2 regions of the Psychrobacillus psychrodurans genome follow, and region 2 is predicted to be linked to the other one. Evidence: predicted binding sites of a transcription regulator. Region 2 holds the regulator's gene; the other holds the start of a gene.
What was found. The regulator LexA, encoded in region 2, represses DNA repair genes until DNA is damaged. The targets are predictions, from matches to a motif close to CGAACATATGTTCG.

Region 1 (3,943 bases), 600 kb from region 2:
AAGCCTCATTTTTCTCGCATCACTTTCAATTCGTTCTTTACATGTAGGACAAGAAAATTTCCCCTGCATATTACGTTTATATTTTTGGTACTGTGGCTCATTATCATAAAGCTTAAATTCTTTTTTGCAAAATAAACATATGACTGTATAAAAAAACATGCAACAACCCCCAATTTTACACTTCTGAATAGCATTGCATTTTGATGCGTCTTTTACCCCCTCTCATACATATTTCCCTCTTCCATAACACCATCTACTAAAGCTGGAATTTCCATTAAATCATTTACTACATAGTCAGCCTGAGCGCCTATCCAGTGAATATCTTTCTTCCAGATACCTATCATTCCTACATTTTTAGCGCCTTGCACATCATTTTTTGGATGATCACCGATAAAAACGCATTCGTTTGGCAGCACACTAAGCTTCTCCACAGCACGTAAAAATATATGGGGATCTGGCTTTTTAATATCTTCCCATTCTGAAACCAAAATGACTTGAAAATAATCTTCTATTCCTAAAGCCTTTAAATTATCCATTTGAAACCGGCCATATCCATTCGTAATCATCCCAATTAGCAACTTTCTTTTCTTTAATTCCTCTAGCATTAACAAAAGATTATCAAAAGGAACACAACAAAACTTAAACTCATTCACATAATCTTCAAGCAGCTCTTCCCAAGTAACTTTAGTTAATCTAAACTCCTCTACTAATTGCCGATATACTTTATCCTTCCAAACGTACCCTCTACTATCTAGTTGTATAAACCTTGTTGTATACGTATCTTTTGGTATATGACCTATAAAATCAAACAGTCTCTCATATTGCTTATCGATGAAAACCTTTAACGACTCATCTCTATTCAGTAGCGTACCATCCAAATCAAACAGTACTGCTTTTATCATTATTATTCACCCTTTTATTTAGATTCTGTTACTAACTCTATCTCTTTCTTTGCAATTGTCAGCTTACTAACTACTTTTTTTATTTCGTTTCCAATAAAAATATACCCTATGATCATTACTCCACCGAATACCCAGCTAGTAACCCTTAAATATATAAGCATGGAGCCATATGCATCTACTCCATGTTTATTTAGCAACCAGGATTTTAATAGTGCTAGAGTAATACCTCTCAGTACAAAAATTAATGTAAGTACTTGGAACCATCGTAATATTTCTTTTTTGAAATAAATCACTCTACTACTTTCTCGCGGATATCCTTGTAAATGTGCCATATCCATCATAAAGTATAAGGGAAGCGGCTTTTTAATAAGCATCGATACTAAGAATACGCAGCTAAATGAAACTCCCACGAATACTTGATTCCATAGCATCCGCTCTGCAGTTCCTGACAGTATATCAACAACTGTTCCAACAAGTAGACTTAGTAATATAAAAATGCCCGTTATATTAAACTGACGATCTCTAACAAAATTTATGATCGTATAAATAAAACCAGGTGCTGTCGATAAAAGCATCGCCCAGTAATCACCTAGACTTTCTCTTCCATATGTCCAGATTGCAAACGGTAGCGCCATATAGAATACGATATCGAGTAAGACAGTGTACTTTTTCATTCATATTCTCCTTCGAATTTTTTACCTAATCAATTCTCCTTGAATAATCTTCCACATCTTCCTGACAAACTCCTTCTTTTTACTTCATACATAAAAACATCATCCACATTGAAAGGATGATGTTTTAGGTAATTGCTATTCCAACATGGTGACGTCTACGATTTCATCAATATATAGCTCAAATGAGCGAAAAGGATCCTCTAGTTCGATTGTTCTTTTCCTCAAATCAATCCATTGTATCGTACCGCGGTTATAGATAAACTCTCCCTCTTTCCACCGTTTTATTTTAATTTCAACATTTCTTTGCATTGCAAGTGCGATTTGATCCTGAATAGCTTCATAATCAAACTCGTTTAAGTTTGGGCAAGGCTCTTTTTTTATCTCCTCACTGTACTCACGAAGCAATTTCACATGCTCAGGCACCATCATTGCTACCCATTTCTTTGACCCACGATCCTGTAATCGAGATAAATCTAATTGGTTCCAATCATCTTCAAAGTTAGCCATGTTATCACGTTCTTTCTTTTTCACTTATCATACAGAACATTTGTTCTTATTTCAAGAGGGAATAAATGGCTACAAAAAAGACGCACCCATGACAAGTGCGCCCAATTGCTAGTTACATCAATTCTTTTGCGAGTAAACGATAGACATTCAAACGTTTTTCTTGTGAATGCGGAATACTACAAATCATTACTTCATCGAAGCCATAATTATCTTGCTCTTCCTGTAAAGTCTGAGCCACTTCTTTAGCAGAACCGACCAGATGAATTTTACGATTTTCTTGTATCATCATTCGATCCATTTCCGTCAATGGGTATTCCTGCGCTTCCTCTGGTGTCATCAATGGACGAATTTGCCCTTTCAGAAGAGACAAACGAGAGATATCCTGCGGTAATGCTTGAAACTCAGCTTCTTCATTTGTTTCTGCAGCAGTGACAAGATAGGTAACATTAATCTCTGGCTTCTCCATTAAAGCAGATGGCGTAAAGTTTTTGCGGTACGTATCTAATATAGTTGGAGTCATACCACCTTGGAAAAATTGCGCAAAGGAATATCCGAGACCCATTCTGCCAGCTTGTACAGCACTATTACCAGTAGAGCCAAGTAACCAAGCTTCTGGTAACACGATTTTAGAAGGTGTCGCAAGCGTTCTGTTATACAGGCTTTCTTCTGGAACTTCGTCATTAATCAGTTGCAGGGCAATCGCTAGTTTTTCATACATATTATTGACCATTGGAGGACGTCCTTCCGAAAGGGCGTACATCGCATGATTATCTCCACCTGGAGCACGTCCAACACCGAAGTCGATACGACCTGGAGAAAGTGCACTCAGTGTTTTAAATACTTCGGCTAGCTTTAGTGGTGAATAGTGCATCATCATTACTCCACCTGTACCGATACGTAAATTTTTGGTTTTTGCAGCTAAGTGAGCTGCAATTACTTCCGGTGCCGAACTTGCAAACGCATCGGTTCCATGATGCTCGGCCATCCACATACGGTGATAGCCTAGTTCATCTGCTAAAATAGCCAGTTCTTCTGCTTTTTTTAATGCTTCCGCTGCTGTATTGCCAGTTGTGACTGGCGCTTGGTCTAGTACACTTAATTTCATCTATATATCTTCCCTTCCACAAATGCTCATTGAATACTTCACTATTCAAATGCTATCGAATAAAAAATAAAAAGTAAACGAAAGGGACTTGATAATAGTAAAATAAAGATTTGTTAGGACGACTCTTGTTATTCTTCTTTTAATTTTAAGCTATGTTAAAGGTTGATTTAAATTACGTATATAAAATGAGCTTAGATATGTTCTCTAAACTCATTTTATTTTGATGTCCTTTTTTATTTAAACACCCGTTAGCCATCCATGTAGCGAACTACCATCGCTACACCACAGAGAATGATCACGGTAAAACGGGTATAGGATACTGTGGTTGGCGAAGAAGGTCGATGAACTATGTGCCATTGAGCCATCCCGTTAATCTGTCTCCAACGACCGCGGTGCATCACAGAATTTAGCACTCATGTGAGATATTAACCTTTTACTTACATATCTGATCTGTATTTATTAAGGTAAATGCAATATAAATTTTCATAATTGCTCACCTTTTTATTACATAATTTATCCTATTATTATCAGCTCTTTTAAACATATGCCTAATACCTTTACCCGCAAGTGGTTCATCTTCATACCTCGGTAATACATGAAAATGAGAATGAAAAATATGTTGTCCTCCAATCTCGCCACAATTCCATCCGAGATTATATCCTTGAGGTTGATACATTTCATCTAAGAATTTTTTTACATCATGAAGAAGTGTATAGGTTGCATTCCATTCTTCTATCGTTAAGTCAAATGCAGTT
Region 2 (3,943 bases):
AAAAGCGGGATTGTAGCAATTACGGTACCAAGTAGATTTACTACTTCTAAAGATGCAGTAACTGAAACGGTTTCGTTTGCTGCAAAAGCATAATAAGCAGAAAGTGGTAATGCTAGAGTTAGAATTGGCAAAGTACCAATATCAAAGGTGCTTTGAAATGTTACTGTTTGGCTGGATTCTGTGTTTGGAGACCAAATGTAAGCATTACTTCCGTCTATCAAGGGTGAAACCATTGCTGGTGGAGTTAACACTGCAGGTGTAGGAAGTGTTCCGGGTGGTGCAGCTGTATCTGCAATGACAACTGTATTAGCTGGGGTAGTAAACTCTTGAAGTACAAGAACCATATAATCACCTCCTTTTAATAGATTTGCCAAATTATCGGCATACAATAATATATGTCCTATAAATTAATCGGACTAGTTAGATTGATTATCTCGTATGAATAAATAATATAAATATGGAGGGATTTGAAGTAGTTTATATAGGTGGGTGAGTTTTAGAGATACAGTAAAACAAAGTATGGTTTAAAAAAATATATAAAACAGCTCACTTGGTTAATAACCAAGTGAGCTGTTTGTGTTTAGTTCTAACTTTCTTTTTTCTAAGATTCTTATAGCATCTTTTAACAAATTGATATCGATCAAAATTTCTTCCTTCAGATGGTAGTTATTGCATCTATAGTAATCATTAATGAGCTTTTTTAGTTCTACTATAATTAGTTTCATAAGTTTTTTTGCCCCTTTATAGTTATATAGGCTGATATAAAAATAATATAATTAATTTAACCTATGTTCAATTATAAATACTAATACCCAAATTTACGCATTTTTAACCATTTTATTATTTTATTTGATAAATATAATGGCAATTGACTATTTGTTACTATTTATTTTAGCATTTACTAGTAAGGGGATATTGAATCTCTACTTAAATTAGAAGGGGGGGAAAACATTGTTTATCAGACCATGCGAAGGAAGAATTACATCGCATTTTGGGGAAATTCGAAGGAATAATATAGTTAAAGAGCATAAAGGAGTGGATTTCGGAAGTGATGGAAGTCCGGTTATAAAGGCATCAGCAAGTGGAGTAGTGACGAGAGCAAAAATTATAGGTGGCTATGGAACACAATAACAATTGTCCATACTTTAAACGGTAAGAAATATGAAACCTTGTATGCTCATTTAAAATCATTTACCGTAAAGATTGGACAAAATGTAAAACAAGGCCAACAGATTGGTATAAAGGGCACAACAGGAAATAGTACAGGAATACATTTGCATTTTGAAATTCACATACCATCTTACGAGGCGGGGCAGCCAAATGCAGTGAATCCTTTAAATTATATAAGCGAAACAGATATAACCGATGTACAAAAGCTTTTAAATTCAGTAGGTTATAAACTAATGGTTGATGGGATCGAGGGAACTTTAACAATTGCAGCTATTAAAGATTTTCAAAAGAAAAACGGCTTGGCAGTTGACGGAATAGTTGGGCCAAGAACTTTAGTTGCTTTAAAGAAAAAATAAAAAACATTAAGAGGAAAACAGAATATGTTAACAAAAAAAGAAATTCGGACAAAATAAAACCCCTCAACCATAAAGGTAAAGGGGTTTTTCGATGATTTCAACGAAAATGTCCACTTTTCGTTGAAATATGATATCGGCTCTTCGTTATCTTACTGATATTTAAGTATATTGTCAAGTACGTTAAATCTATTGAATATTGCGGTAAACACCAACTACTTTTCCGAGTATACTAACTGAATTTACGATGATAGGTTCCATGGAAGAGTTTTCAGGCTGTAAACGGAAGTAAGACTTCTCTTTAAAGAATCGTTTAACAGTTGCTTCATCTTCCTCTGTCATAGCAACGACAATATCTCCATTATTGGCTGATTGCTGTTGTTTTACAACGACGTAGTCACCATTCAATATACCTGCTTCAATCATACTATCACCCATAATCTCCAACATAAATAAATTATCATCGGCAGTACCAAAAGTTTCTGGAAGCGGGAAGAACTCTTCTATATTTTCAATTGCGGTAATGGGAACACCAGCGGTAACTTTACCTACAAGTGGGACATGCACAACATTTTGTTTTTCAGCAATACTACCTAATCCATCAAGAATCTCAATGGCACGTGGTTTAGTCGGGTCTCTTCTTATTAAGCCTTTACTTTCCAGTCTCGCTAAATGTCCATGTACAGTTGAGCTAGAGGCTAAGCCCACAGCTTCTCCTATTTCTCGAACAGATGGTGGATATCCTTTTTTACGAACTTCTTCTTTTATAAAAGCTAGAATGTCTTCCTGTCTCTTAGATGCTTTTTTCATATGCTCACCTCTTTTAGAGTAATTAATCTCTATCCTTTTCTATCTTATTAATAGTATAACAGGCGAAGAACTTTAATGCAAACATAGGTTCTAATTGTTGTTGACAAAAACAAGTGTTCGCATTATTATTGAAATATACATTACGAACACACATTCTATTGGAGGTATTATTTATGACTTGGATTAAAGAAAACTATTTTCTAACAATATTTGTAGCGTGTAGTATTGCTTTTATAATGTTTATATTAATCTCGAATTCTTTTTCAACTGATGAGAGTCTTCATATTAATATAGAGCAAGGCGATTCTTTATGGGAGTTAGCAAATGAGTATGGCGTGAAGGAAGATAAAAAAGTATGGATTAATAAGGTTATAGCTATGAATAATTTACAAGATGGACATATTAAAGCTGGGGAGATGCTTAAAATCCCAGTGGAGGAAAAAAGTTACCATTTCAATCATGAAACGGAGATAGCGGGCGATCCTAAATGAAATCAGTTATATATTGTCGAGTGAGTACTGAAAAAGAGTCTCAAGAGACATCTTTACAAAGGCAGGAGGAAGAGCTATTAGAATTTGCAACGCTACACAATTATGAAGTAGAGAAAGTATTTATAGATCAACATAGTGGATATGATATTGAACGTGAAGGCTTATTAGATTTACTGGATTATATAAAAGAAAATGAAATTAAAGCGATATTTGTTCAAGATGAAACCCGAATTGGTAGAGGAAATGGAAGAATGGCAGTTCTGCATCTTCTTCAAAAAACAAATACCTCAATATATACTTTACAGGACAAGGGTGTTATCAATTTAAATGAAATGGATTCTATGTTACTGGAAATACTTGCGCTTGTAGAAGAGTATCAAAGGAAATTACACAACGCTAAAATCAGAAGAGGTATGAAGAAAGCGGTCTCCGAGGGATATAGACCAGAGAAAAACTTAAAGACAAAAGGGAACCCTGAAGGTAGAGAAAGAATAGATGTTCCTTTAGAAGAAGTAGTCAGACTTCGGAATGCAGGACTTACTTATGAAGAGATTTCAATGACCTTAAAAGGTTTAGGATTTAATATTAGTAAAGCAACAGTACATAGACGTTATATTGAGTATATAGAAGCACATGGAGTGAAATGACTTGCACTCTGTGTGTTTTTTCCTTACCTTTATATTTAGATAAAGTGAAAGGATGAAATAAATTGTTAAGCAAAGAAAAATTAGCGAGAATTGGCGAGTTATCTAGAAAATCTAAAACATCGGGTCTTTCTATTGAAGAAGCAAAAGAACAAAGCTCTTTACGCAAAGAATATTTGGAAACTTTTCGTTCCACAATGAGAGATACAATCGAAAGTGTAAAAATAATTGACCCCGAAGGAAATGATGTGACACCTGTAAAAGTTCAGGAAGCGAAGAAAGGAAAGTTTCTGAATTAATTAATCATTTCAGAAACCATTGATAATACAGACATTCTTGTCTAAACTAGAAATATAGAAAAAATTTGTTTGAGAGGATGTCATTCATGTCATTACAATCCGATTTATTAGCAATTAATACGATTCGAACTTTATCTATTGATGCAATCGATAAAGCAAATTCTGGTCACCCTGGT

Region 1: the regulator LexA is predicted to act here: its motif matches at 2,117-2,130, upstream of ACQCPR_RS10490 (YolD-like family protein).

The regions. Positions count from the first base shown of each region.
Region 1 covers NZ_CP189791.1:2,186,341-2,190,283, forward strand. Annotated here, with positions in the region: gene ACQCPR_RS10480 (HAD family hydrolase) at 213-902, opposite strand; gene ACQCPR_RS10485 (VC0807 family protein) at 917-1,576, opposite strand; gene ACQCPR_RS10490 (YolD-like family protein) at 1,712-2,083, opposite strand; gene ACQCPR_RS10495 (LLM class flavin-dependent oxidoreductase) at 2,196-3,188, opposite strand; gene ACQCPR_RS10500 (HIT family protein) at 3,682-3,943, opposite strand, start outside.
Region 2 covers NZ_CP189791.1:1,590,238-1,594,180, forward strand. Annotated here, with positions in the region: gene ACQCPR_RS07445 (hypothetical protein) at 1-344, opposite strand, end outside; gene ACQCPR_RS07450 (hypothetical protein) at 555-725, opposite strand; gene ACQCPR_RS07455 (M23 family metallopeptidase) at 952-1,131, shown strand; gene ACQCPR_RS07460 (peptidoglycan-binding protein) at 1,170-1,526, shown strand; gene lexA (transcriptional repressor LexA) at 1,713-2,333, opposite strand; gene yneA (cell division suppressor protein YneA) at 2,507-2,824, shown strand; gene ACQCPR_RS07475 (YneB family resolvase-like protein) at 2,821-3,471, shown strand; gene ACQCPR_RS07480 (DUF896 domain-containing protein) at 3,534-3,767, shown strand; gene tkt (transketolase) at 3,854-3,943, shown strand, end outside.